DNA from 4 places in the Janthinobacterium sp. SUN118 genome. Region 4 is predicted to be linked to each of the others. Evidence: predicted binding sites of a transcription regulator. Region 4 holds the regulator's gene; each other region holds the start of a gene.
What was found. Region 4 encodes sigma-54, which starts transcription at its own class of promoters, with help from an activator protein. Its sites were predicted from a motif close to TGGCANGNAANCTGCTTT; they were not measured.
Positions count from the first base shown of each region.

Region 1: O0880_RS25655 (TorF family putative porin) is a predicted target of sigma-54. The motif match lies at 3,185-3,202, and genes of this name have one in related genera.
Region 2: O0880_RS12765 (circularly permuted type 2 ATP-grasp protein) is a predicted target of sigma-54. The motif match lies at 3,220-3,237, and genes of this name have one in related genera.
Region 3: O0880_RS17620 (EDSAP-1 family PEP-CTERM protein) is a predicted target of sigma-54. The motif match lies at 3,149-3,166, and genes of this name have one in related genera.

Region 1 covers NZ_JAPUBV010000006.1:193-7,459, forward strand. Annotated here, with positions in the region: gene O0880_RS25635 (DUF1840 domain-containing protein) at 1-328, opposite strand, end outside; gene O0880_RS25640 (hypothetical protein) at 509-1,054, opposite strand; gene O0880_RS25645 (YifB family Mg chelatase-like AAA ATPase) at 1,132-2,652, opposite strand; gene O0880_RS25650 (accessory factor UbiK family protein) at 2,764-3,012, opposite strand; gene O0880_RS25655 (TorF family putative porin) at 3,283-4,047, shown strand; gene O0880_RS25660 (P-II family nitrogen regulator) at 4,059-4,397, shown strand; gene amt (ammonium transporter) at 4,409-5,950, shown strand; gene gshA (glutamate--cysteine ligase) at 6,285-7,267, shown strand, end outside.
Region 2 covers NZ_JAPUBV010000001.1:2,810,039-2,817,305, forward strand. Annotated here, with positions in the region: gene O0880_RS12750 (TonB-dependent siderophore receptor) at 1-937, shown strand, start outside; gene O0880_RS12755 (hypothetical protein) at 1,030-1,905, shown strand; gene O0880_RS12760 (HAMP domain-containing sensor histidine kinase) at 1,974-3,125, shown strand; gene O0880_RS12765 (circularly permuted type 2 ATP-grasp protein) at 3,275-4,729, shown strand; gene O0880_RS12770 (alpha-E domain-containing protein) at 4,723-5,667, shown strand; gene O0880_RS12775 (transglutaminase family protein) at 5,667-6,476, shown strand; gene O0880_RS12780 (peptidase) at 6,567-7,267, shown strand, end outside.
Region 3 covers NZ_JAPUBV010000002.1:431,307-438,573, forward strand. Annotated here, with positions in the region: gene O0880_RS17585 (cytochrome c1) at 1-133, shown strand, start outside; gene O0880_RS17590 (glutathione S-transferase N-terminal domain-containing protein) at 254-865, shown strand; gene O0880_RS17595 (ClpXP protease specificity-enhancing factor) at 1,091-1,603, shown strand; tRNA gene O0880_RS17600 (tRNA-Thr) at 1,630-1,705, shown strand; gene O0880_RS17605 (dodecin) at 1,938-2,144, shown strand; gene O0880_RS17610 (hypothetical protein) at 2,208-2,516, opposite strand; gene O0880_RS17615 (hypothetical protein) at 2,667-3,041, shown strand; gene O0880_RS17620 (EDSAP-1 family PEP-CTERM protein) at 3,254-4,246, shown strand; gene O0880_RS17625 (LytR C-terminal domain-containing protein) at 4,314-5,378, opposite strand; gene O0880_RS17630 (type II secretion system F family protein) at 5,390-6,328, opposite strand; gene O0880_RS17635 (type II secretion system F family protein) at 6,434-7,267, opposite strand, start outside.
Region 4 covers NZ_JAPUBV010000002.1:193,869-201,135, forward strand. Annotated here, with positions in the region: gene rapZ (RNase adapter RapZ) at 1-468, shown strand, start outside; gene O0880_RS16515 (enoyl-CoA hydratase/isomerase family protein) at 507-1,592, opposite strand; gene raiA (ribosome-associated translation inhibitor RaiA) at 1,747-2,109, opposite strand; gene O0880_RS16525 (RNA polymerase factor sigma-54) at 2,179-3,657, opposite strand; gene lptB (LPS export ABC transporter ATP-binding protein) at 3,662-4,417, opposite strand; gene lptA (lipopolysaccharide transport periplasmic protein LptA) at 4,417-5,010, opposite strand; gene lptC (LPS export ABC transporter periplasmic protein LptC) at 5,036-5,647, opposite strand; gene O0880_RS16545 (HAD hydrolase family protein) at 5,692-6,225, opposite strand; gene O0880_RS16550 (KpsF/GutQ family sugar-phosphate isomerase) at 6,225-7,235, opposite strand.

The sequences.
Region 1 (7,267 bases), on a different contig from region 4:
TGCTTTCACCTTCCGCCTTGGCCGAGCGCAGCATTTCCATCAACGGATAGGCGCGCTGCGAAAAATGGACTTTTTGCGCACGCGCATGGGCGCCCGTTTCGCCATCTTCCAGCGTCTCTGGCGTATGCGCATCGTGCTCGATGTCGTTTTCCGGATGCAGTTTGCTTTCCGCGACTTCTTTTTCCAGCAGGGCCAGGGCATCTCCCGCTTCGGCAGGCGTGATCACGCCGCGCGTGGGGTTCTTGTGCAGGATGTCGAGGATACGCTGCGCATGTTCCTGGTACATCAGCACTTCAGGGGAGGATTTGGATTTGAATGAGATCAACATAAGCGCTTTCTGGAACTTGTTGTTAGTGTCGAAACAATATCACGACTTGAAACTTTACACAGGCCGTCCGTTTGCCCGGTTGGCACGATTGCAAACCGGATACTCCCATCTGTTGGACAGCGCACCTATTTACAAGAGCCCAGTTCTCGTGCGGACCGCCATTTAAGCAAGCGTTAAGTCTCAATCGAGCTTCACGGCGTCCATGAAGGTATCGATGGTGTCACGCGATAGCTTGCTTTCTTCGCCGAGGATGATGACCTGGAAGATGCGTTTGTCCTGCGCCACGAAACGCCCGACCAGCAAGACCGGCTTGCCTTGCTGCGTACCGGCCGCCTCGATGCTCAGCGAACTGCGCTGGCGTGTGCCGGCCGGCGAGCTGCTGGCCGCCGATGCCGATTTTTCGCTGCGCACGGTGCCATTGATATTTTTCAATAATGCGGTCCGCATGGCGGGCAAGGCCGCCTGCGCCTGCTCCGCAGTGTCGAGTATGGCGCTGCCGATGGCGAAGGTGCTGCCATCGACTTCGCTGGCGGTCATGGTCAGGCTGAATTTCTTGCCGTCGAGATCCACTTCGCGCGTCAGTACGGCCGGCTTGCCAGGAAACAAGGCCGTGAACTGGGCGTCGGGGCTGCGATAATCGCGCCAGTCGAATTTCGGACTGCAGGCGGCCAGGACGCTGGCAGCGGCAAGCGTCGCCAGAAATAGGGCAAGTGATGTTTTTTTCATCAGCAGATGGTAGCAGCGCCGCCCATCATGTGCAATCGCGCACGTACGGGCGGATTGGGCCACCTTATCTGCCCACCTTATATTTCACGCAGCACGCGCCGGTACTGGATCGCTTCGGCCACATGTGCTTGTCCGATGGCTGGACTGCCTGCCAGGTCGGCGATGCTGCGGGCCACGCGCAGCACCCGGTGATAAGTGCGTGCCGACCAGTGCAGGTGCAACATGGCGCTGTGCAGCAGCCGCTCGCCATGTTGTTCCAGTTGGCAATGCTGTTCGATTTCCACGTTGTTCAGCCGCTGGTTCGATTTGCCCTGGCGCGCCAATTGCAGGGCAGACGCCGCCGCCACGCGCGTGGCGATTTGTTGCGTGCCTTCGCCAGCACCGGCTAGCCTGCCCAGCGACGCCGGCGGCATGGCCGCCACTTCAATCTGCAAGTCGATACGGTCGAGCAGCGGTCCGGACAAGCGGCTGTGGTAGCGCAGCACGGCGTCCGGCGTGCACCGGCAGCGGCCGGATGCGTGGCCCAGATAGCCGCAGGGACACGGGTTCATGGCGGCGATCAGCTGGAAGCGGGCGGGAAAATCGGCTTGGCGGGCCGCGCGCGAAATGGTGATGACGCCCGATTCCATGGGCTGGCGCAGCACGTCGAGCACTTTGCGGTCGAATTCGGCAATTTCATCGAGGAAGAGCACGCCGCAGTGCGCCAGCGAAATTTCGCCGGGCCGCGGAACATTGCCTCCGCCCACCAAGGCCACGCCGGAAGCCGTCTGATGGGGCGCGCGGTAGGGGCGCCGTTTCCAGTGTTCCACTTTAAAATTGCCGCCCAGCGAATGCACGGCGGCCGATTCCAGCGCCTCTTCGTCGCTCATCGGTGGCAGCACGCCGGGAAAACGGCTGGCCAGCATGGTCTTGCCTGCACCAGGCGGACCCACCATCAGGACGTTGTGGCCGCCAGCGGCAGCCACTTCCAGCGCGCGCCGCGCTTGCTGTTGTCCCTGCACATCGGCAAAGTCAGGATACAGGAAAGCGGGTGCAGCCGGCATGGGCTGGTGGCGCTGCAGGGGCGTATGGCTGGCGTGCGCGGCAAAATGCGCGCATACCTCGAGCAGGGTGTGGGCTGGGTAGATGCCGGCATCGCGGACGAGCGCCGCCTCGTCCGCGTTCGCGTGCGGCAAGATGAAGGCGCGCGGCACGCCGGTCTTGTCGCGTTGCATGGCAAACGTCATGGCCAGCGCGCCCCGGATGGGACGTAGCTGTCCTGACAGCGACAGTTCGCCAGCGAATTCATAGTGGTGTAATTGGTCGCCCGGCAATTGGCCGGAGGCGGCCAGAATGCCCAATGCGATGGGCAGGTCGAAACGGCCCGATTCCTTGGGCAGATCCGCCGGGGCCAGGTTGGCCGTGATGCGCCGCGCCGGCATGTCAAAACCACAGTTTTGCAGCGCGGCACGTACGCGGTCGCGCGATTCCTTCACTTCCGTATCCGGCAAGCCGACGATCGTAAAGGACGGCAAGCCATTGGCAAGATGGACTTCGACGCTTACCTCGGGCGCTTCCATGCCGGCCAGGGCACGGCTTTTCAGGACTGCCAGACTCATCAGATCCCCCTGTAGCGCGGGCGCGGGCAGGATCAGTCTAGTCCTTGAAACGGCGTGCGGCTTGCGCTATGCCAGCAAGAACGCCGATTACGGCGCCCTGCGTGCGGCGATTTACGCTTTTGGATCGTTCAGGCGCGTTTCCAGTTCGATCAGGCGCAATTCCAGTGCATCGAGCTTGGCGCGGGTCTTGGCCAGGACCTGGGCCTGGATATCGAATTCCTCGCGCGTGACGAGATCCAGGCGGGCGAAGCCCTGGGTCATCATCGATTTCACGTTCTTCTCGATATCCTTGGCCGGCGAGTTTTCGATGGCTTGATGGATCTTGCCTTGCAAGTCGTTAAAGAAGGTATTCATGTCCATGGTCAGTCCTTTTATGGTGCGGCCTGTGCATCGCACCATTGCGGTGCACAGCGGCGTTAATCTGGTGCGAAACTGGGCAAATTCACAATGCTTTAGCCGCCCCTTCCCGCATGCCCAGGGGCTTGCAGGGTATGTATGGACGGAAACGCACCTGTCAAGGTGGCAATGGAGCTGGCACGTATTCTGCTAAAGCATAGATGAACGCTTTGTGATCTCCAGCCAAGATTTTAAACCTCAACCGCTTTAAAAGTTCAATAAAAGGGAATCGCCATGAAGAATCTGTCCAAGAACATGACTTTAGCAGCAGCGTTGACACTGGCCATGACCGCCTTGTGCGGCAGCGCGATGGCGCAGGAAGCGGCAGCGGCGCCCGCCGCCGAAGCCGTGCCCGACAACGTGGTCAGCTACAACGTGGCGCTGACCAGCGATTACCGTTACCGTGGTCTGTCGCAAAGCCGCCTGAAGCCGGCCGTCAGCGGCGGCGCCGACTATACGCACAATCCGACCGGCCTGTACGTGGGCACCTGGTTGTCGAGCATCAAATGGATCAAGGATGGCGGCGGCGATACGGATCTGGAATGGGATATCTACGGCGGCAAGCGCGGCGAACTCAGCAAGGATTTCACGTATGACGTGGGCGGCCTGTATTACTTCTATCCGTCGAACGGCCTGAGCACGAATGCGAATACCTTCGAACTGTACGGCCAGCTCGGTTATGGTCCGCTATATATCAAGTACTCGCATTCGACGACGAATCTGTTCGGCGTGGCCGACAGCAAGAACAGCGGTTACCTGGACCTGGGCGCCAACGTGGAAGTGCATGATGGCTACATGCTGAACCTGCATGTGGGCCGGCAAAAGGTCGAGCACAACAATTCCCTCAGCTATAGCGATTACAAGATCGGCGTGACCAAGGACTTCGGCATGGCGACCGTGTCGCTGGCTGCCGTGAAAGCCAACATCGCTTCGCTGGCGCCCAATGGCAAGAATCTGGCGAAAACGGGCCTCGTATTGACTGTTTCCAAAACCTTTTAAGCGAGACTGCCATGAAAATGATTACTGCAATCATTAAACCGTTCAAACTGGACGAAGTGCGCGAAGCCTTGTCGGCTATCAATGTGCAAGGGATTACCGTCACCGAAGTGAAGGGGTTTGGCCGTCAGAAAGGCCATACGGAACTGTACCGTGGCGCCGAGTATGTGGTTGATTTCCTGCCAAAAACCAAAATCGAAGCGGCGGTCGACGACGCCATTGTCGACCAGGCCATCGAAGCCATCGAGGGCGCCGCGCGCACCGGTAAAATCGGCGATGGCAAGATTTTTGTGTACAACCTGGAACAGGTTATCCGCATCCGTACCGGTGAAACCGGCAACGAAGCGCTCTAAGGGGAATATTGATGCGTAAAAATATAACAACATTGTTAGCTGGGTTAGCCTGTCTGTGTGCGTTTGGGGTTGCCGCGCCCAGCTTTGCCGATGCCCCGGCCAAGCCGGAAGCCGTGACGGCCGCTGTCGCCACGCCTGCCGTGACGCCGGCGCCCGATGCCGCCGTGCCGGCTGCCGCGCCAGCCGCCGCCGCTCCTGCCCCAGCGGCTGCCGCGCCGGCGCCCGTCGCCAACAAGGGCGACACCAGTTTCATGATGATCTGCACCGTGCTGGTGATCCTGATGACGATCCCAGGTCTGGCCCTGTTCTACGGCGGCCTGGTGCGCTCGAAGAATATGCTGTCGGTGCTGATGCAAGTGTTCATGGTGTTTTCCCTGGTGGTGGTGCTGTGGTGCATTTATGGCTACTCTGTCGCCTTCACGGAGAAAACCGCCTTCTTCGGCGGCTTCGACCGTCTCTTCCTGAATGGCATCTGGGATCCGGCCAAGGGCACGTTTGCCGCCGCCGCCACCTTCAGCAAGGGCGTCGTCATTCCCGAGTTCGTGTTTGTCGCCTTCCAGGGCACGTTTGCCGCGATTACCTGCTCGCTGATCGTCGGTGCCTTTGCCGAACGCGCCAAGTTTTCCGCCGTGCTGGCATTCGTCGTACTGTGGTTCACGTTTGCCTACCTGCCAGCCGCGCACATGGTCTGGTTCTGGACCGGCCCTGACCTGATCACCGATGCGGCGACGGCAGCCACCGAAGCGGCCAAGGCTGGCTGGATCTGGCAAAAAGGCGCGCTGGACTTCGCCGGCGGCACCGTGGTGCACATCAATGCCGCTATCGCCGGCCTGGTGGGCGCCATCATGATCGGCAAGCGCGTCGGCTACGGCCGTGAATCGATGGCGCCGCATTCGCTGACGATGACCATGATCGGCGCGTCCCTGCTGTGGGTGGGCTGGTTCGGTTTCAATGCCGGTTCCTCGATGGAAGCGGGCGACGTGGCGGCTCTGGCCTTCGTCAATACCATGCTGGCCACGGCTGCCGCCACCCTGTCGTGGGTGTTTGGCGAGTGGATTACCAAGGGCAAGCCTTCCATGCTCGGCGGCGCGTCCGGCGCCGTTGCCGGCCTGGTGGCCATCACCCCGGCGGCCGGCTTCGTCGGCCCGATGGGCGGCCTGGTCATCGGCTTGCTCGCCGGTATCGTCTGCCTGTGGGGCGTGAATGGCTTGAAACGCCTGATCGGCGCCGACGATTCGCTCGACGTGTTCGGCGTCCATGGCGTGGGCGGCATCCTCGGTGCCTTGCTGACGGGCGTGTTTGCGGCGCCGCAACTGGGCGGCCAGGGCATTTTCGACTATGTCACCAACAAGATGTCGGCCGACCCGTATTCGATCGGCCACCAGGTGTGGGTACAGGCGCAGGCTGTCGGCACGACCATCATCTGGTCGGCCGTCGTGTCCGTCATCGCCTATAAACTGGTCGACATCGTCATCGGCCTGCGCGTACCGGAAGAGGAAGAGCGCGAAGGCCTCGATATCACCAGCCACGGCGAACAGGCCTACCACGGGTAACGCCAGACCAAACCTGCTGCGCGTCGCGATTTGCGGCCTGCGATGCTCACTGTGCATGCGCACAGCTCCGCTTCTCAGCCGCAACTCGCCTCCGCTCGCTACGGTTTTGTCGGACGGTGTGATTGTTGATTTTCTGGCACTGCGGCGCCCCGGCGCAGCATGCCAGCGTTGTTTTGCTTGAAAAGGCGCCTCATCGAGGCGCCTTTTTTTCGTTATGGGAATGGAAAAGGTCTTTAAAACAAGGCTTTTGCCCCGATTTGGGGTACTTACACGGTAATATAGTCGGCAGTTCTGTGTGCTTTTCGATTACTGCACATAATTTAAGGATGTAACTATGGTTCCCCACCTCGTCACGGCCCTGACCGGACCGCTGCTCGACCTCGAAAAAAAGATTCTGGCCGCGACGCCGGCCATTGAGCGCTGGTTCCGCATGGAGTGGCAAGAGCACACGCCGCCTTTCTATTGCTCGGTTGACTTGCGCAACGCCGGCTACAAGCTGGCCCCCGTCGATACCAATCTCTTCCCTGGCGGTTTCCATAACCTGGCCACGGAAATGCTGCCCCTGTCCGTGCAAGCGGCCATGGCCGCCATCGACAAGTATTGCCCGGATGCCCGCAACCTGCTGATCGTGCCGGAGTTGCACAACACCACGCCGCAGTATCTGCAGAACGTGGCGCGCCTGATGCAGATCTTCCGCCAGACGGGGCTGCACGTGCGCTTCGGCTCCTGGTCGCCCGAAATCACGCAGCCGACACCATTGGCGTTGCCCGATGGAAATATGCTGGTCATCGAGCCCCTCGTGCGCCTGAACAATGGCCGTCGCCTGGGCTTGAAGGATTTCGATCCATGCACGATTTTGCTGAATAACGACTTGTCGGATGGCATTCCCGATATCTTGCAAAATATTCATGAGCAAAGCCTGCTGCCGCCTTTGCACGCGGGCTGGGCCTTGCGCCGCAAGAGCAACCACTACACGGCCTACGATGAAGTGGTGAAAAAATTCGGCAAGATGATCGATGTCGACCCGTGGATGCTCAACCCGTTCCACGCCAAGTGCAGCGACGTCAACTTCCAGGAAGGCGAGGGCGAAGACGCCCTGGCCGCCAGCGTCGACGTGCTGCTGGCGAAGATCCGCAAGAAATACAAGGAATACGGCATCAAGGAAAAGCCCTTCGTCATCGTCAAGCCCGATGCGGGCACGTATGGCACGGGCATCATGACGGTGCGCGACGCCAGCGAAGTGCGCGACCTGTCGCGCAAGCAGCGCGACAAGATGTCCATCGTCAAGGATGGCAAAGTCGTCACCGACGTCATCAT
Region 2 (7,267 bases), on a different contig from region 4:
GCCTGCGCCAACCTGGTTCATGGGCGGCGACCTCGCGCATCCGCTGGTGACGGCGCGCACCATGCTGTCGAGCTTTGCCATCGCCGACACCATGGCCTTTGCCGATGACCAGGTATTGCTGACCGTGGGCGCGCGCCGCCAGACCATCAAGGATGATTCCTACGACTACAACACGGGCGTCCGTTTTGCGGACAGCAGCTACAGCGAAAGCATTACCACGCCTGTGCTGGGCCTGGTGTATCGCCCCGTCAAGGAAGTGACCGTCTATGCCAACTATATCGAAGGCCTGCAAAAGGGCGCTGTCGCAGGCGGCGCGGGAGTGACCAATGTCGGCGATGCATTCGCTCCCTACAAGTCGAAACAGAAGGAAATCGGCGTCAAGTATGACGGCGGCCGCATCGGCGCCAGCCTTGCCCTGTTTACCACCAAGCAGCCATCGGCCTATGTGGAAAACGGCATCTTCGGCGTCTTTGGCGAACAGCGCAACCGTGGCATCGAATTGTCGGTATTCGGCACGCCGGCCCGGGGCCTGCGCCTGCTGGGCGGCCTGACCCTGCTCGACACGAAGCAGATCAGCGCCAAAGAGCCCGCCAACGTGGGCAAGGATGCGATCGGCGTGCCTGGCACCCAGCTGAACTTCGGCGCGGAATGGGACGTGCCGGGCGTCCGCGGCCTGGCCTTGACGGGGCGCACCTTGTACACGTCGAAGCAGTACCTCGATGGCGCCAATGCGCAGAAAGTGCCGTCCTGGACGCGCCTGGACCTGGGAGCACGCTACCTGACCACCATCGCCGACCGCGCCGTCACCTTGCGCGCGCGCCTGGACAACGTGACCGACAAAAACTACTGGGCTTCCGCCGGCGGCGCGTCCGGCGCTGGCTATCTGGTGCTGGGCGCACCGCGCACCGTCGTGGTGTCAGCGTCCGTCGACTTCTAAGCCTCCTCACGATAAAGCTGCCCGTCCCCGTGGCAGCTTTTTTTTCGCGTGCGCGCCTGTGCCGGCACGCCCGGTTCGGCGACAATGCCCGCATGAAACTCTCCCCTGCCCTGCTCGTGTCACTGGCCCTGTCCCTGCCCGCAGCTGCCCAGCAGCAAGTTGCCTGTCCGTATGCTGCCTGGAAAAGCGGCTTCAAGGGCGATGCGCGGGCCCAGGCCACGTGCTTGCTGCGCCCCGTCAAGCTGTATGCGCGCCTGGGCGCCAGCGCGCCGCTGCCCGCCTTTCTCGACAGCCACGTCGGCCAGCACACGGACATCGCCCCGGCCAGCCTGCGCGCGTATCTGTCCACGCACGGCATCGATGAAATGGACGTCGGCGGCGCCGTCGACGCGCCGCTGTCGCGCGCCGTGGGACGGCTGGTGGCGCCCGTGGCCCGCTATTTCGTCATCCACGACACCAGTTACCCGAATTTCCTGCTGGACGCGATTCCCGCCCACGTCAACGACGCCAGCTGGGATTTCAACGACTTTACGCTGCGCAATCCCGCCCTGGGCGGCGGTCCGAAAGGCCATGTGTATGTGAACCGCCTCGGCGATTCGCTGGCGGTGCGCGACTTTGGCACGGCCGGCTACGCCAGCAAGCTGGAAAAGGACAAGCCGTCGCTGACGGGCCTGTTCCTGCACGTGGAGCTGGTGCAGCCGCGCCGTTCCGTGCCCGCCGGCGGCAAGGGCAACGATGGCCTGGCGCCCGACCCCGGTTTCACGCCGGCGCAGTATGACCGCCTGGCCCTGCTGTACCTGGCCGCCAGCGTGCGCAAGGGCACGTGGCTGATTCCCGCCTTCCACGCCGTGCTCGACACGGGTTTTGCGAACGGTCATGATGATCCACAGAACTTTTCCCTGGCCGATTGGTCAGCCTCGCTTGCGCGCCTGGAGGCGGCCCTGCGCCAGGCCAATACTGGACAATAATGCGTTTCCCTGACGGCTGATTTGGCGCATACTATTAAGCGCATAGCCATTCCTGCCAGGGAGTTCAGGTGAGTAACACCACGCATCATCACGCGGATCGTCGGGCAGCCGCAGGCCCGCCGCTGGCGCGCGCGCAGCGCATCTTTGCCATGCGCGACGCCGTCCTCACTGCCTGGGAAGACCGCGTGCGCGCCTGCGTGCGCGGCGCCGACCAGCTGCTCACGCCCATCCTCATCAATACCTTGCCGGCCTTTTTCGACAACCTGGCCGAGGCCCTGACGCCCGGCCATCCGCGCGAAAACGCCGCCAGCAACAGCAATGTGCCGGCCGTGCATGGCAACGAGCGGGCGCGCATGACCAATTACGGGCCGGAACAGGTGATCCAGGAATACCAGATCTTCCGCGACTGCTTCGCCGCCGTCGCCCACGAGTCCGGCATCACCTTGCGCCGCAAGGACTGGTGCGTGATCAACGAATCGATCGACGTGGGCATCCGCGAATCGATACGCGAATTTACCAGCATGCATGAAGGCTTCCGCCGCCGCATCGCGGCCGGCCTGTCGCACGACATGCGCAATCCGCTGGCCGTGATCAGCACCAGCGCCCAGTTGCTGCTCAGGCCAGCCGAACCGGAACGGGTGGCCGTGCTGGCGCACAAGATTGCCGAACACAGCAAGCGGCTCGACAGCATGATCGAGGAATTGCTCGACACCCTCAGCTACCACCAGGGCCAGCAGCTGCCGCTGGTGCTGAGCCAGTTCGACGTGCTGCCGCTGGTGCGCGCCGTGGCCAGCCAGGTCAACCTGCAGCGGCCCGATAAATGTATTGTCAATGGGCAATCTGTCGTCGGCTGGTGGTGCGAGAATTCGCTGCGGCGCGCGCTGGAAAACCTGCTCAGCAATGCCCTCAAGTACGGCGATGACGCCGCCATCGGCTTGCATGTGGAACAGACGCACGAACGCATGATCATCACCGTGCACAATGGCGGCCACCCGATCGCGCCGGAACAGGCCGAGCGCATCTTCGACTACCTGCGGCGCGAAAACCATGGCCCGGCGCCAGGCTGGGGCATCGGCCTGCCCTTCGTGCAGAACGTGGCCGAAAGCCATGGCGGCAGCATCGCCGTCGACAGCTCGCCCGAGACGGGCACGAGCTTCATCTTCGACTTGCCCGTCGATTGCCGGCCCTTCGTCCATCCGGCCGACTTCCCCATAAACTGACAAGTAACGCACCAATACGGTGCAGATGACGGATTTACGCCACAAAAGTGGTCATTTTTTACACAATTTCACGCGTGCGGCATTGCTGCGGCATTGGCACACTTCCTGCTGAGCTATAGTCAGACCAAGGCTCAAGGGGAAATCACAACATGGCAAATTTTTTCAATGAAATGACTGCAGATGACGTGGGTACGGACGGCAAGGTACGTGAACACTATCGTGAATTTAATAGCTGGCTGGAGCAGCAATCCCCCGACACCATCGCCCGCAAGCGGGCCGAAGCCGACCTCACCTTCCGCAGGGTCGGCATCACTTTTGCCGTGTATGGCGACGATGCCGGCACGGAACGCCTGATACCGTTCGACACCATCCCGCGCATCATCCCGGCCGCCGAATGGGCGCAGATGCAGACGGGCCTGGTGCAGCGCGTGCAGGCGCTGAACATGTTTATCCATGATATTTATCATGAACAAAACATCATCAAGGCCGGCATCATTCCCGCCGAGCAAATCTACAAGAATGCCCAGTACCGCCCGGAAATGCAGGGCATCGCCGTCGCTTCCGACATTTACGCCCACATCGCCGGCGTCGACATCGTGCGCGCCGGCCAGGGTGAATTCTATGTGCTCGAAGACAATCTGCGCGTGCCATCCGGCGTCTCCTACATGCTGGAAGACCGCAAGATGATGATGCGGCTGTTCCCGGAACTGTTTGCGCGCAACCGCATCGCCCCCGTCGACCACTATCCGGACATGCTGCTCGACAACCTGCGTTCCGTGGCGCCGATGGGGATCGATGATCCCACGGTCGTCGTCATGACGCCCGGCATGTACAACTCCGCCTACTTCGAGCACGCGTTCCTGGCCCAGCAGATGGGCGTGGAACTGGTGGAAGGCAAGGATTTGTTTGTCAACGATAACTCGGTCTACATGCGCACGACGCGCGGCCCGAAGCGCGTCGACGTCATCTACCGCCGGGTCGACGACGATTTCCTCGATCCGCTGGCGTTTCGGTCGGACTCGTCGCTGGGCGTGCCGGGCCTGCTGTCCGTCTACCGCGCCGGCAGGGTGACGCTGGCCAACGCCATCGGCACGGGCGTGGCCGACGACAAGTCGGTCTACCCTTTCGTGCCCGACATGATCAGGTTTTACCTGTCGCAGGAGCCGATCCTCAACAACGTGCCCACCTACCAGTGCCGCAAGCCGGCCGATCTGTCCTACGTGCTGGCGAACCTGGCGCAACTGGTCGTCAAGGAAGTGCATGGCGCCGGCGGCTACGGCATGCTGGTGGGCCCGGCGTCGAGTGCCGCGCAGATCGAGGACTTCCGCCAGCGCCTGCTGGCCAATCCGGGCGGCTACATCGCCCAGCCCACCCTGGCCCTGTCAGCCTGCCCCACGTATGTCGAGGCCGGCATCGCGCCGCGCCACATCGATTTGCGTCCATTCGTGCTGTCCGGCAAGACGATTTCCATGGTGCCCGGCGGCCTGACCCGCGTGGCGCTCGGCGAAGGTTCGCTGGTGGTCAATTCCTCGCAGGGCGGCGGCACCAAGGATACGTGGGTGCTGGAACCATCGTCCGTCTTTGCAGGAGAAAAAACATGCTGAGCCGCACCGCCGATCATTTGTTCTGGATGGCCCGCTACACGGAGCGGGCGGAAAACACGGCGCGCATGCTCGACGTCAACATGCAGACCTCGATGCTGCCGCAGTCCGAGCAGGATGCCGAACAGGGCTGGCGCGCCACCCTGGGCATTTCCGAACTGCAGAGCGCGTATGACCACAAATATGGCCGCTTCCACACGCGCGACGTGCTCGACTTCATGGTGCGCGATCCGAACAACCCGTCGTCCATCCTCGCCTGCCTGACGGGCGCGCGCGAAAATGCCCGCGCCGTGCGCGGCACCCTGACGACGGAAGTGTGGGAAATCCAGAACGCCACCTGGCTCGACATGCAGAAACGCCTGAAAAGCAATCTGCTGGAAACGGACCCCAGCCAGTTCTTCGAATGGGTGAAATACCGCTCGCACCTGTCGCGCGGCGTGACCCTGGGCACCATGCTCAAGGATGAGGCCATCCATTTCATCCGCCTCGGCACCTTCCTCGAGCGGGCCGACAACACGGCGCGCATCCTCGACGTGAAGTTCCACGGCGCGCGCGACACGTCGAAAGACATCACGCAGCGCGATTTTTACTACTGGGCGGCGCTGCTGCGCTCCGTCTCCGGCTTTGAAATCTACCGCAAGGTGTACCGCGACGTCATCACGCCGGCCAGGGTGGCGGAATTGCTGATGCTGCGCGGCGACATGCCCAGGTCCCTGCTTGCCTGCATGGAAGACGTGGTGGAAAACCTGAAACATATCCGCAACGATGTCTCGGCCGATACGGAGCGTTTCGCCGGCAAGCTGCATGCGGAGCTGAAATTCGGCCATATCGACGACATCATGAAGGCGGGCCTGCACCTGACCCTGACGGAGTTTCTGGAAAACATCTATGACCTGGGCAACCGGGTCAGCCGCGACTTCCTCGTTCCCCTGGCGGCCTGATGCAGCTCACCATCCGCCACGAAACCCATTACGCCTACAGCGCGCCGCTGGCCTACACCATCCAGCAGCTGCACCTGACGCCGCGTATCGAGCCGCAGCAGCGCGCCCTGTCCTGGCAGATCACGACGCCGGGCCGGTGCCACGCCTACACGGATGCCTACGGCAACCTGTCGCACATGCTGACCATCAATGGCAGCCATCATTCGCTGAGCCTGGTGGCCCAGGGCGTGGTGGAAACCATCTACCCGCACAAGGGACGGCTGAACCTGGTCGATACCCTGTCGCCGCTGTTGTTTACCATGCCGACGCCGCTGACGCAGGCCAACCCGGCCATCCTGGAGCTGGCTTGCGCCAGCCTGCCGGACCGGCGCGTGACGGCCGGCACGGGCCACTTGCTGCGCCTGGCCGAAAGCATCGTCGGCAAGGTGGCCTATGAAAGCGGCGCCACCATGGTCACCACCACGGCCGGCGACGCCCTGGCCCTGGGCCGCGGCGTGTGCCAGGACCACGCGCACCTGTTCCTGGCCTGCTGCCATGCGTGGGGCATCCCGGCCCGCTATGTCTCCGGCTATATCGACCCGGAAACGACGGGCCACGCGGCCAGCCACGCCTGGGTCGATGCCTGGGCCGAGGACACGGACTTCGCGGGCTGGGTCAGCATCGACGTCACGCATGCCCGCCTGATGACGGATGCGTATTGCCGGCTGGCCATCGGCCGCGACTACGATTCGGCCGCCCCCGTGCGCGGCGTGCGCCAGGGTGGCGGCACGGAAACGTTGCGCGTCGATGTACAGATTGTGCCCGTGTAACCCTGCAGGAATGAGGCTGGCCGGGCCTTGCGGCGGATCGCCTGGGCCCGGCTGGTGTAGAATGCTTCCCCTTTTACTCGATTTGCTACGATGACTTATTGCATAGGCGTGCGCCTGAACGAAGGCCTGGTCTTCCTGTCCGACTCCCGCACCAACGCTGGCGTGGACCAGGTGGGCACCTTCCGCAAGATGAGCGTGTTTGAAAACCCGGGTGACCGCATGCTGGTGTTGATGACGGCAGGAAACTTGTCGATCTCGCAAGCCATCCGCCAGCTCGTGTCCGAGCACGTGGATGCGGACGGACGCAGCATCTGGAACGTGGCCAGCATGTACGACGCGGCCCGTATCGTGGGCGAAGCCGTGCGCACCGTGCACCAGCGCGAAGCGAAGGCCCTGGCCGAGTGCGGCATCGACTTCAATGTCAGCATCATTTTAGGGGGCCAGATAGGCGCCGAGCGCTGCCGTTTGTTTCAGGTGTATTCGGCCGGCAATTTCATCGAATCGCACGATGAAAACACGTATTTCCAGATCGGCGAAGCCAAGTACGGCAAGCCCATCATCGACAGGGTCATCAACCCGACCACGCGTCTGGACGAGGCGGCCAAGTGCGCACTCATTTCCATGGATTCCACCTTGCGCTCGAACATTTCCGTCGGTTTGCCGCTGGATCTGCTCGTCTACGGGACGGACAGCCTGGCCGTCACGCGCTTCGTCACCATCGATGAAAAGAACCAGTATTTCCGCATGATCCGCGACACGTGGGGCGAGCAATTGAAACATGTGTTCGAAGG
Region 3 (7,267 bases), 240 kb from region 4:
CTACATGGAGTGGATGGCCGAACCGGCACAGCAGACACGCAAACGCCTGGGCGTGTGGGTGCTGCTGTTCCTGTCGGTTTTTGCTCTGCTGGCATGGCGCCTTAACGCGTCGTTCTGGAAAGAAGTCAAATAAGTGAGGCGCCGGCCGAAGGCCGGTTGGTGCCTGTTTCTGCGTTGTCCGCACGAGTGGACAAGCGACCTGGGGTGAGCCGTTCGCGGCTTCACCCCCTTTGTTTCTAAGGAACTATAAAAAATGATGGTTCTCTATTCGGGTACAACCTGCCCATTTTCGCAACGCTGCCGCCTGGTCCTGTTTGAAAAAGGCATGGACTTCGAAGTGCGCGACGTCGACCTGTTCAACAAACCGGAAGACATTTCGACCATGAACCCGTACGGTCAGGTGCCTATCCTGGTCGAACGCGAACTGATCTTGTATGAATCGAACATCATCAACGAGTACATCGATGAGCGCTTCCCGCATCCGCAACTGATGCCGGCCGATCCGCTGATGCGTGCCCGCGCGCGCCTGATGCTGTTCAACTTTGAAAAAGAACTGTTCGTGCATGTGCACGTGCTGGAAAGCGAACGCGCCAAGAGCAACGACAAGGCCCACGACAAGGCACGCGCGGAAATCCGCGACCGCCTGACGACGCTGGCGCCGCTGTTCCTGAAAAACAAGTACATGCTGGGCGACGAATTCTCGATGCTCGACGTGGCTGTCGCGCCGCTGCTGTGGCGCCTGGACCACTACGGCATCGAACTGTCGAAGACGGCTGCACCGCTGATGAAATACGCCGAACGCATCTTCTCGCGTCCTGCGTATATCGAAGCACTCACTCCTTCGGAGAAGGTGATGCGCCGCTAAAAGATATCCCCATCAAGCTACTGCGCAGCCCGCTCTCGACTTGGCGTTACTCGCCGTACTCAAGTACGGCTGCGTTGCTGAAGCCGATATCGGGCTTGCTCACTACGCTTTCTGGGGCATCTTGGGCCATGTGTTAAAGTTGTTTTTTGCGCTGCCCAGTCTTTTGAATTACCGGTGCGCCCGCCTCATGCTTGACGGGGGCGCTCCCGCCTCATAGTGCCTACCATGTCTGAAATCTCAACCAAACCTTATATGCTGCGCGCCATCTACGAGTGGTGCACCGACAGCGGCTACACGCCTTATCTCGCGGTCAAAGTCGATTCGCGCACCACGGTACCGATGGAATACGTGAAAAAGGGCGAAATCGTCCTCAACATCAGCTTCGGCGCCACCAGCGGCCTGAAGATGGACAACGACGCCATCCGCTTCCACGCCCGCTTTGGCGGTATCTCGCGCGAAATCTACGTGCCGGTCGACAACGTGATGGCCATCTACGCCAACGAAAACGGCCAGGGCATGGCCTTCGAGCCCGTGCTGGGCAACGACGACCCGGACGCGCAACCGACCGACAGCCCCGCCTCCGCCGACGTCCCGCCGCCAGTGCTCGCCCCGGCCGCCAGCGCCCCGACCCTGTCGTCCGTGCCGACCAGCTCCCCCGAACAACGCGACAACGCCACGCCCGGCGACGACGAGCCACCAAAAAAAGGCGGCCGCCCGACCCTGACGCGCATTAAATAGCGTATAATTCGCAACGCGCAGTTTTTGCCGACTTAGCTCATTTGGTAGAGCAGTTGATTTGTAATCATCAGGTGGCCAGTTCGAAACCGGCAGTCGGCACCAGAATTCAGTAGGAAATCAAAGGGTTACCCGCTTCGGCTGGTAGCCCTTTTTTCTTTTCTCCCGCCTGCCAGACACGCCCGGCACCATGCAAACGCATCTCCATCCAGACAAGCCGCTTGCGCGACGCATTGCTGCACTGCGTAATGACTGCGGCTGCGATTAGGCGCAAGATGGGTGCTTGTTAGCAAAGAAGAACCTTTTGATGTCCGGCTTTCCTACCTGGGGAAACATCATGTCCGCACACACTTACAAGCTGATCGAACTGGTTGGCACATCGACCGAGAGCAGCGATCAGGCGATCCGCGATGCCATTGCCAAGGCGGCGCTCACGGTCAAGCACATGGACTGGTATGAAGTGACCGACTCGCGCGGGCATATCGTCAATGGCAAGGTCGCGCACTTCCAGGTCACGCTGAAGGTCGGCTTCCGCCTCGAATAAAGCCATGTGGCATGGGCGGCAGCGGCGTGCCCGCTGCGCGCCTGGCCCAACCTTGCCCTCTCACTAGCGCCTGGCGACTGACCTGCTCTCCAGCCACTCCCGGCCGCCGTGGTCCAGCGCGGTCTCGATGACCTTGTCCGGCAAGCTGTAGACGGTTGCCCAGCTGGCGCGGCCGTCCTGCGTATTGGCGGGGAAGCTGTGCGTCTCGATCGGCCAGTGGTATTTGCGCTTTAACGCCTTGACGATGGCGGCCAGCGAGACGCGGCCTTGCAGCGGTTCGGCGCCGGACTGGTCTCGGTTCGACAGCAGCACGGCCAGGACCTGGCCGCGGCCCGTGCGCGCGCCGGGGAAGGTGGGAGTTTTGTTTGCCATGGCCTATTTTACCGGGCGAGGGGCGACTGCCGCACCTTTGATCTGGCGCAAGCGCCGCAGCAGCCTTACGGCCACGATGGGCATTTCGCCAGGCGTGCCGGCGCCCCTCCGGCGGCCTGGGCCATTCATCACGGGGCACAGGAGACAATCATGGATAGCCTGAACATCCACGCCATGCAGTGGCAGCCCGTCGCCGATATTTCCACCGTCAATCCCTTGCTGCCCGAGGACGTGGCCTGCTTTCGCGAGCTGCGCGACGTGCTGCAACGCTACGGCGCGCTCGAGCGTTTCGGCATTTCCCTGATCCACCGCCATTTCGATATCGCCGACGACGAAGAGCTGATGGAATACGCGGATGCGCAAACGCGTACCCTGACGGTAAAACCTGTCAAGAAAAGCGACATCGACTGGCAGCATACGACGATTACCAACTGGAAACTGACGGCAGGCGAGGAAGTGGCGCGCATCGGCTGCGGCTGCGCGCGCAATTCCGGGGGGCATCTCGGCTACCACCGCGGCACCTGAGGCACGGTAGCAACCGGCCGGCAAGCGGCGTCGGCCATTCTTACACTTTGCTTCCACCAGTTCAGCCCGCTTTACGCAAGCGTTTGATTCGACAGGATTTTCTTGTGTGGCACGCAAGCTGCTTATCTCCGTCTACGAGATGAATCCAGGCAAGTCGTCCTGGATTCTTTATCCCCCGGATTTTCCGAGACTGACCACGATAAGAGGCTGCGATGAACGTCGATCACACACGAAGCAAGACCCTGGGCTGGCTGGGCGCACTGGCGGCGGCAAGCCTGCTGGCCAGCGGCCAGGCGCATGCCGGGGCGTACGGCCTGGCCGTCAATGAATTGAGCAATTTCCGCATCACCACCAGCGCCGGCGCGCTGTCGCTGGCCGGCGCCAACCGCAACGCCAGCGACAGCGCCTTTTTCCAGGGCGGCGTGGCCGTCAATCCGCGCGCCGTCAACACGGGCCCGGCCGCCAATGCCGACGTGCCGCAAGTGTGTTCCGGCAGTGGCTGCACGGGCCTGCCGCAGAACCACTACGCCCCCACCACGGCGCTGGAGTTTGCGCGCGGCGATGCCCACGCCTTCGGCAACATGCTCAATGGCACTGGCTCCACCGTGCTGGCCGTTTCGGAGGCGCAGCGCAACACGGTGGGCGCCGCCTCGGCCACGGCCGGCGACACGCTGACCGGCTCCGTCAACCTGACCCTGTCGAGCGCCGGCTTCATCACCTTCAGCTTCATGGGACGGCGCGACCTGCGCACCAGCGTGACGACGATGGGTGACAAGTCCAATGTGTCGATCATGGATATCTTCAATATCTCGTGCAACAGCGCCAGCCCCGTCGGCTGCCTGTCGCATGCCAATGCCGACGGCGTGATCTTCCAGTTCGCGCCCGATGGCGACGCCAACAATGGCAGCGACATCAACGGCAACCACGGCGCGGGCAGCCTGGATCCGTTCAGCCTGAACATGACGGCCGGCACCAACGATCCGTCCACAGGGCGCGCCTTCACGAATGGCCTGGCGCAATTTTCTCTGACGTCGAACTTCGCGCTGGCGGCCGGCAGCTACACCTTGAATTTTTCCAAGTCCACGCGCACCGATATCGTCGTGATCGATCCCGTGATCGTCGTGGTGCCGGCACCGGCCACCCTGCTGTTGCTAGGCACGGGCCTGGCGGCCCTGGCCTTCACACGGCGGCGGCAACCCAAATAATTAGCAGCAAGCAAAAACACGCGGCGCCCGCCAGGGCGCCGCGTGTTTTTGCGTGGGCGGATGCGCTTCAGCCCAGCCGCGCCAGCGCCTGGCGCGCCAGTTGCAGCTGCTGCAGATAGTAACGGTGCAAGGTGGCGGGGTCGCCGAAGTCGCGCCCGAGTATCAGGCGCAGTTCGCTGGCGGGACAGTCGGCGGGCAGGGTCTGCACCGGCAGCCCCAGTTGGCGGGCCAGCTGGCGCGCCGCCTGTTCCTGCGCGGGCCGGTATTCGACGCGCGTGCGCGCCACCTGGAACGAGCTGTCATTTCCCAGGCGCACCACCTGCACGGGTCCACCGGCCAGGCTGCGCGCCAGCGCGGCGGCCATGCCCTGCACGCCATTGCCATTGAGGATTTCCAGGCGCGGACGCGGCGCGCCGGCCAGCGCCGCCGTTGCCGGCGCAGCGACAGCAATGGGGACGCCGCGCTCCATCGCCGGCACGCGCCGCAACAGGGCCATGCCGTCGCGTTGCGTGATTTCCACGCGCGCCATGGCCGGTGCCGCCGCTACCGGCGCGAGCGCAACGGGTTCCGCCGCGCCGCGCAACAGGGCCGCATCGCGGCGCGGGTCGTGCTCTTGCAAGCTGTTCGCCTGGCGCCGCATCACGGCGGCGCGCTCGTGCTGCCCCAGGCGTTCCAGTACTTGCGCCAGGTGCTGCCAGGCCAGCGCATTGAACGGATCGAGCAGGCAGGCCTGCTCCAGCGCAGGCAAGGCCAGCGCATCGCGGCCGCTCAAGGCATAGGCATGGCCGAGATTGCTGAACAGATAGGCCTGCTGCGGGCGCGGTGTGCCCGCCTCCTGCGTCAGGGCCAGCCAATGGGCGATGGCGGCGTCATGCTCGCCGCGCTGCGCGTACAGCACGGCCAGCGCGTTGCGCGCATGCACATGGCGCGGCGCACTGCGCAGCGCTTGCTCATACGCCGCCTGCGCGGCGGGCAGGTCGCCCCGGTCGAAGGACTGGCGCCCCGCCGCATAGGCGCTGTCGGCGTCAGGCAGCGGCGACAACGGCGGCGGCGCGTGCGCCGTGTGGCTGGCGCAGGCGCCCAGGCCCAGGCAGGCGCAGGCGGCGGCCAGGCGGGAAATCGTCGAACGCATGGTATCTCCTTTCAACGGCTGGCCATGGCCGGCACGAGCACGCGATAGACTTCGATCACGGCCGGCCCCATGAGGACCAGCATGAGGGTGGGAAAAACGCAAAAAATCAGGGGGAACAGCAATTTCAGGGCGATCTTGGCCGCTGCCTCCTCGGCCAGCAGGCTGCGCTTGCTGCGCAGGTTTTCCGAATGCACGCGCAAGGAGTCGCCCATGCTGGTGCCGAAGCGTTCGGACTGGATCAGCATGGCGACCAGCGTGTCGACGTCTTCCACGCCGCTGCGCAGGGCCAGGTTGCGCAACGCTTTTTCCTTGCTGAATCCGGTGCGCATTTCCATCAGCACCAGCTGCAATTCCTGCGCCAGCACCACGCTCTTGATGTGGATCTCGCCCGACACCTTCACCAGCGCCCGTTCCAGGCTCAGGCCCGCTTCCACGCACACGGTCAGCAAGTCGAGCGCGTCGGGAATGTTTTCGAAGATATCGCGCTGGCGCCGCTTCGCCGTGCCCGACAGCACCAGGTTCGGCAGGTAATAACCGGCCGTGGCACTGACGCACAGCAACAACAGCAGCACGCTGCGCAACTGCGCCGCCATGGCGCTGGCCGCATACAGCCCCAGCACGGTGGGAAACAGCAGGGCCAGCACGGTTTTCGCCGCAAAGTACAGGGCCGGCGCACTGGCTTGCCGCCAGCCCGCATTCATGAAACGCGTGCGCAGCGGCGAGCGCTCCCAGCCTTCCTCCGGCAGCGACAGCTTGCTGAACGGCTGCGCCACGCGCGCCACGCGCTCCACCCAGCCGCTCTCCGGCACGGCATCGCTGGCGGCCGGCGCCATGGTGCCGGACAGGCGCTGGCGCAAGGCACCGGGAAAAAAGATCAGCCACGCCAGCAGGGCCAGCGCCACCACCACGGCAAAGACGATCAACAGGAACAGCAGTTGCGGGCCAGTCATGGCATTTCCTCCGATTGATCGACTGACAAAACGTTCGGGACCAGGCAAGTACCGTCGTACGACGAGGCGACGGCACAACGTCACGGACGTTTTTCAGGCGATCGCTTAAATGCGGATGCGGATGACCTTGCGCATCCAGACCACGCCCAGCGCCACCATGCCGGCCGCATACCACAGCAATTTGATGCCGCTGGGGTCGGTCCACAGCAGGCTGATGTACTGCGGGTTGACCAGCGCCATGACGCCGATCATCACCACCGGCATCAGCCCCAGCACCCAGGCCGACATGCGGCCCTCGGCCGACAGCACGCGCACCTGGCCCAGCAACTTTAGGCGGGCGCGGATGATGCGGGCGATGCTGACCAGCACTTCGGCCAGATTCCCCCCCGATTCGCGCTGCACCAGCACGGCGATGACGAGGTAGCGCAAGTCCGTCAGCGGGATGCGCGCGGCCAGGTTTTGCAACGCCTCGTTCATCGGCACGCCGTAATTGATCTCCTCGTGCGCCATCTTGAATTCGCCGCTGATCGGCTCGTTCAACTCGTCGCCCACCATTTGCAGCACATTGGAAAACGAGTGGCCGGCGCGCAGCGCGCGGGCGAGGAAATCGGCCGCCTCCGGCAACTGCGCCTCGATCTTTTGCAGCCGCGCCGCGCGCGCGCGCAGCACGACCATGACCGGTCCGCCGCCGGCCACGCCCAGCAACAGCAAGGCGCCCGGCAACGGCATGGGCCAGGCGGCCAGCAGCAGCAAGGCCGCCAGCAGCACGGCACCCGTGCCGCCGAGAAATTGCGCCACCGACCAGGACAGGCCCGATTGCAGCAGCAGCCGGTCCAGCTGCGCCGCCTGCGGCGCGCGCCGCAGCAGCCGGTCCAGGCCCGGCGCGCGCGCATAGCGGCGCTGCTTGAGGATGGACACCCGTTCGCCGCCCGCCTCGCC
Region 4 (7,267 bases):
CTGTCGGCCATCGAACAGCTGGGCCATGTGATCGACACCTCGGAACTGAGCGCCAACAAGCTGCGCGCCTGGATCAAGGATATCGTCGCCTCCGAACGGGCGCCGCTGACCCTGTTCTTCGAATCGTTCGCCTTCAAGCTGGGCGTGCCGCTCGACGCCGATTTCGTCTTCGACGTGCGGGCCCTGCCGAATCCCTATTACGACCTGGCCTTGCGCCCGCTCGACGGCCGCGACGCGCCCGTGATCGCCTTCCTCGATGCGCAACCGAGCGCACTCGAGCTGTTGGCCGACATACGCGCCTTCATCGAGAAATGGTTGCCGTCATTCAAATCCGACAACCGCAGCTACCTGACGGTGGCGCTCGGCTGCACGGGCGGCCAGCACCGCTCCGTGTACATGGCGGAACGGCTGGCGCAGTATTTCAGCCCGAATGAACGCGTCGTCCTGCGCCACCGCGAACGTAGCTAGAACGCCAAGCGACCGCGCGTCGCTTGTATTTGGCCCTGTTAATTCAGATGGCAAAGCGGATGCGCTTGCGCCGGCCAGACCGGTGCAAAGAAGCGCGCCACCATGGCCGCATCGACCTCGTCCAGGCTGGCCGGCTGCCAGCGCGGCGCATGGTCCTTGTCGACCACGAGCGCGCGCACGCCTTCAAGCACCTCGCCATGCGTAAAATTGTGGCGCACCAGCGTGCGCTCCATGCGCAGGCAATCGGCCACGCCCAGGTGTGCGCCCCGCTGCAGTAATTCCAGGGTGACCGACATCATCAGCGGCGAGCGCAGGCGCATTGCCGCCAGCGCCTTGGCCGCGAACGCACTGTCATCCTGCGCCAGCGATGCCATGATGGCCGCCACGGAAGCGGCACTGAAATGGCGGTCCAGCACCGTGCGCACGGCCGCCAGCGCAGAGACGCCCACCTCGGCCTGGAATGACGCCGCCAGGGCCTTGATGGCCACCGGCAAGCCTTCACCGGGCGTCGACTCGAACAGGGCCGTCAGCGCCTCCATGGCCGTCTCCGGCAGATACACATCGGCCAGCCCCGTGTACAGCGCATCGGCCGCGCCGATGGTCAGGCCCGTCAAGCCCAGGTACAGACCCAGCTGGCCAGGCAGGCGCGACAGGAAATAGCTGCCGCCCACATCGGGAAACAGGCCAATATTGACTTCCGGCATGGCCATGCGCGTGCGGCCCGTCACGATGCGCAAGCGGTTGCCGGGGCCGGCCTGCGCCACGCCCATGCCGCCGCCCATCACCACGCCATCCATCACGGCGATATACGGTTTCGGATAGAAATGAATTAAATGATTTAAAGCATATTCTTCTGTAAAGAAATCTTCCAGCAGCGCACTGCCGCCCTGCGGCGTGGCCCGGCCCGCATCGTAAAAGAAGCGGATGTCGCCGCCGGCGCACAGGGCTTTTTCGCTGCTCGAGCGTATCACCACGGCGTCCACCTGCGGATCGTCGCGCCAGGCCAGCAAGGCGGCACTCATGGTGCGCACCATCTCCAGCGACAGGGAATTCAAGGCTTTCGGGCGGTCGAGCACAATGTGCGCGGTGCGGTTGCGGATAGAGGTGTGGACGAAGTCGCTCATGGCAGGCAGGCAAGAAGTGAAAGTGCCAACATTCTAGCGCCTGCAGGAACAACCTTGCGTTCGGCCAGGCGATCCGTGCGCAAGGGTGACGGGCGCAAAAAAGGGCGCAAGATGTGCGCCCTTAGTTGATCACAACTGCTGGAAGCGGGTGGCCTTAGACGGCGACGACGGCTTCATCCTCTGAGTTGTCTGGCAGATGCTTGATCGCCTCTTTACCGTGCCCTTGCACTTTGCTTTTGTATTTCATCACTTGCCGGTCCAGCTTGTCGATCAGGGTATCGATCGCGGCATACAGGTCTTGCGCCAGGCTTTCCACATAGACGGTCTTGCCACTCAGACGCAGGTTGACTTCGGCCTTTTGACGCTTTTCTTTCTCTTTGAGGTTGTCCACGGTCAGAATCACGGCGATATCGATAACGTGATCGAAATGACGTTTCACGCGCTCCAGCTTCGTTTGTACGTATTCACGAATGGCTGGTGTCACTTCGAGATGATGTCCGCTGATGGTGAGATTCATACACACTCCTAAAGATGATCGGGTTCGTGCGGTGTCCATCGTATCCGGCCCGCAGAGGAACCGAAAAAACTACAAGCACTTACGCAGACTCACTGGCGGAATTTTCAACGCTTCCCGGTATTTGGCAACAGTACGTCGCGCAATCACCATGCCTTGTTCTCCCAGCATGTCCGCAATCTTACTGTCGGATAAAGGATTTTTAGGGTCTTCTGCTCCTGTCAGTTGCACGATCAATGCCCGTATCGCCGTCGATGACGCTTCGCCCCCCGCTTCGGTGGCGACGTGGCTACCAAAGAAATATTTCAACTCGAACATGCCGTGCGGGGTCAGCATGTACTTTTGAGTTGTTACCCGCGAGATAGTACTCTCGTGTAAACCCAGTGTATCAGCTATTTCACGGAGCACAAGGGGGCGCATGGCAACGGCCCCATGCGAGAAAAAGTTCTTTTGTCTTTCTACTATCGCCTGCGCCACGCGCAGGATCGTGTCGAAGCGCTGGCGCATATTCTTGATCAGCCACTTGGCTTCCTGCAACTGTGCCCCCATGGCGCCCTCACCCTTGCCCTGCTTGAGCAGGTTGGCATACATGGCATTGACGCGCAGGCGCGGCATGACGTCATTGTTCAGGGTCACCTGCCAGCCATTGCGCGCGCGCTTGACGACCACGTCCGGCACCACGTAGTCGGAAACGTCGGAGGCGAACACGGCGCCCGGGTGCGGATTGCACAGGCGAATCACGGTCTGCGCCTCGCGCAAGTCTTCGTCGTCGCAATCGAGGGCTTTTTTCAGCTTGTTGAAATCGCGCTGGGCAAACCAGGCCAGGTGCTTTTCCACGATGACGATGGCCATGCGGCGCGTCACCAGGGCGATATGCGGCAAACGCTTGATTTGCAGCGCCAGGCATTCGGAGGCGTTGCGCGCCCCCACACCCGGCGGATCGAAGCTTTGCAGCAGCGCCAGCGCCGTGCGCAGCTCGTCGGCATCGATGTCCAGCTCCGCCGGCAGGCGCGCCAGGATGTCGTCGAGCGACTCTTCCAGGTAGCCATTGTCGTCGAGCGCGTCGATGATCAGCTCGACCAGCGCGCGGTCGCGCAATTCGAGCACCGTCACGCGCATCTGCTCCATCAGGTGTTCGCGCAAGGTGCAGTGATGGGCTTCGAGTTGCGGACGGGCATCCTCGTCGTCGGGCGTCTTGCCCCGGCTCGCTTCGCTCCAGTCGCTGTCGCCGCCATCCATGGCGGCCGGACTCTCGCCCGCCTCACCGTCAAACCCATCCGCTTCGGCCGGCGCCGCGGGCGCCTCCTGGCTGGGTGGCTGGGGCGGTGCCTCGGCCGGCGCGGCCGTCGAACTCAAGGCGCCATCGGACAGCAGGCGCAACGAGCGGTCGAGCGGATCGTCGAGACGCTCGAGCAGGGGATTGTCCGTCAACAGCTGCTCTAGCTCCTGGTGCAATTCCAGGGTAGACAATTGCAACAGGCGTATCGATTGCTGCAACTGCGGCGTCAGTGCCAAGTGCTGCGAGGTGCGCAGCTGCAATGATTGTTTCATTGGCTCACATGCGGAAGTGTTCGCCCAGATAGACCCGGCGTACCGACTCGTTCGCGATGATGTCGTCGGGGCGTCCCGACGCCAGCACCGAGCCCTGGTTGATGATGTAGGCACGGTCGCAGATACCCAGCGTCTCGCGTACATTATGGTCGGTGATCAGCACGCCGATATTGCGCTCCTTCAAGAAACGCACGATGCGCTGGATTTCGATCACGGCGATCGGGTCGACGCCGGCGAACGGTTCGTCGAGCAGCACGAAACGCGGGTCCGTGGCCAGCGCGCGGGCGATTTCCACGCGGCGGCGCTCGCCGCCCGACAGCGACAAGGCCTGGTTCTCGCGCAGCTTTTCAATCTGCAAGTCGGCCAGCAATTTATCCAGGCGCTCCTCGATCTCGGCCTTCGTCAATGGACGGCCTTCGACGGTCTGGATTTCCAGCACGGCGCGGATATTGTCTTCCACCGTCAGCTTGCGGAAAACGGACGCTTCCTGCGGCAGATAGGACAGGCCCATCTGCGCGCGGCGGTGGATCGGCAGCCTGGAAATATCCACGCCGCTGATATCGATGGTACCGCCATCCGACGGCACCAGGCCGACGATCATGTAGAACGAGGTGGTCTTGCCGGCGCCGTTCGGGCCCAGCAAGCCCACCACTTCGCCGCATTCGACTTGCAGCGAAACATCATGTACGACTTGCCGCTTGCCATAGGTCTTTTGCAGCCCGCGGACGATCAGGGTACTGCCGCAACGTGTATTTTCCATTATTTCTTTCCTGGCGCGGGCGCCGCCGGCGCTTTCTCCGCCGCGGGTGCCTTGGTCTTCGGCTGGATCACCATGCGCACGCTGCCGGCTCCCGGGGAGCTGGTGCCGCTGTCGGTATTTTCCATATTGAACACTTCATTGCGGCTGTCATACGAGATGAAGGCGCCGTTGGCCACATCGGTGATTTTCGTGCCTTCCAGGCGCGTCAGCTTGGCCTTGGAAAACAGTTTCACCACTTCCGTCTTGTTGTCGTATTCCACGCGCTCGGCTTCGCCTTCCACCCACAGGTCGCCCGCGCCATCGCGCTTCTGGCGGAAGGTGGCCAGCTTGCCCGGATCGGCCCAGAAGGTGATGAATTGATAGCCTTGCGGATCTTCCGTGATCAGGGCCCGGCCCGCCTTCATGGTCAAGGTACCCTTCACCAGCACCACGTCGCCCGTCAGGGTACGTACTTGCTTGATGTCATCCATCTGGCCGCGCTGGGCGGTGATGACGGCTTCCTTGTCGGAATCGGCCTTCTCGGCATGCGCCGCCCCCATCACGCCCAGCGAGCAGACGGTCGAGAATAGGGTCAACAGCAAGATATTCTTCATAGTATGGTTTCCTTGTTTCATTCTGTCATTGTGCCGCCGCGGCCGGGCGCGGTCTCGGCGGGAGGACGATGCGCAGCGACTGCTGCACTTCCACCACGCCGGTGGCGTTATTGGCCTTCATGCCCACGCCTGTCACCTGATTGGTTCCCATTAGCATGTCGACCGGCACGTCCGTTTCCATGCGCTCTTCATCAGGGAACACCGTCAGCGCTTCCGTCTTGAGCGTCAGGTTCTGCGCCTTGGGGCTGGCCACGCGGTCGATCACGACCTTGCGGTGCAGCTGCAATCGGCTATTGCCCTGGTCGATATGCGCCAGTTCCGCGTTCATGTTCATCGGCGGCATGTCGGGCGTCAGCTTGCGCACGAAAGGCTGGTCGATATCGGATGAATCATCGGCCGGGTAATGCGTGAGCTTGGTGCCGGACACGATGTAGCTGGGCTTGCCCGTCAAATCCATGCGCACCAGGCTGAAATTGGTGACAAAATAGTCGGGTTCGTCCAGGTGCTTGCTGGCCGTCATGTCCTGGCCATTCTTGTTCATCACTTCGAGCAGCCAAAAGCTGCCCAGCGCGAACGCGACCGCTCCCAGCACGGTAAAAATCATGCGCCAGCGATGGGCGCCTCCTGGCTTACGCATATTGCTTCACTCTTTCAAATGTTACTGGCGGCAAGGCTCGCGCCTCACTCCAGGAACGGCGCCATGACGCGCACATAGTTGTCCTGTGCACGCAGCAGGAATTCGCAAATCTCGCGCACGGCGCCACGGCCGCCGCCGGCCTGCGTCACATGGTGGGCCAGATCCAGCGCTTCCGGGCGGCCGCCCGGCACGCTGACGGCAAAGCCCACGCGTTTCAGGATGGGGGCGTCGATGACGTCGTCGCCGATATAGCCGCATTGCTCTTCCGTCAAGCCCGTCAGCGCCAGCAATTCGCGAAACGGCGTCAGCTTGTCGTGGCCGCCCTGATGCACATGGGTAATGCCCAAATCTTGCGCGCGGCGTGCCGTGATGGCCGAGCGGCGCGCGCTGATGATGGCCGTCTGCACGCCCGATTCCTGCAGCAGCTTGATGCCCAGGCCATCATACACATTAAACGTCTTCATCATTTCGCCGTCCGGGCCGAAATGCAGGCTGCCGTCGGTGAGCACGCCATCGACGTCAAAGATCATCAGTTTGACCTTGGCCGCGCGTGCCAGGTTGTCCGCCACGCTCTCCATCAGATCACCTTCGCTTGTGTCAGGTCATGAATATGCAGTGCGCCGACCAGTTTGCCATCGGCGTCGACCACCAGCATCTGGTTGATGCGGTACTGCTCCATCACGGCCACGGCATCGACGGCCAGGCGCTCGGGCGCGATGCTGCGCGGCTGCGCATGCATGACGTCGCGGATCGCCACTTTCGTGAAATCCTGCACGCGCTCGAACATGCGGCGCAAGTCGCCGTCGGTAAACACGCCCACCGGGCGGTTGTCCGCGTCGACGACGGCCGTCATGCCCATGCCCTTCTTCGTCATTTCCTCTAGCGCCTGCAGCAACGATGCTTGCACGGCGACTTTCGGCACCTGCTCGCCACTGCGCATGACGTCATGCACGTGCGTCAGCAGACGGCGGCCCAGGGCGCCGCCCGGGTGCGAGCGGGCGAAATCTTCTTCCTTGAAGCCGCGCAAATCCAGCAGCGCCACGGCCAGCGCATCGCCCAGGGCCAGGGTGACGGTGGTGCTGGCCGTCGGCGCCAGGTTCAGCGGACAGGCTTCTTTCTCAACAGAAATATCCAGATGCACGTCGGCCAGCTGGGCCAGGCTCGAATTCGGCTTGCCCGTCATGGCGATCAGCACGCCGCCCATGCGCTTGACGACCGGCATGATGGCCATCAGTTCGGACGATTCGCCCGAGTACGATATGGCAATAAACGCATCGTCCGAGGTGACCATGCCCAGGTCGCCATGGGCCGCTTCGGCCGGATGCACGAACATGGCCGGCGTGCCGGTGGAAGCGAGGGTGGCGGCAATCTTGCGCGCGATATGGCCCGACTTGCCGATGCCCGAGACGACGACACGCCCCTTGCATTCTAGCAACATTGCCACCGCGCGGCCCACACTGTCGTCCGTGGCCAGGCGCGCATGCAGCGCAACGATGGCGTCGGACTCGATCTGCAGGGTGGTGCGCGCCAGCGCCACGGCGCGCTCGGTGGTCGCCTGCATGTCAATTCGATCAAAAGCTTTCAGCATTGTTTTTTCATGGGTTACACTCATGCCCAAAG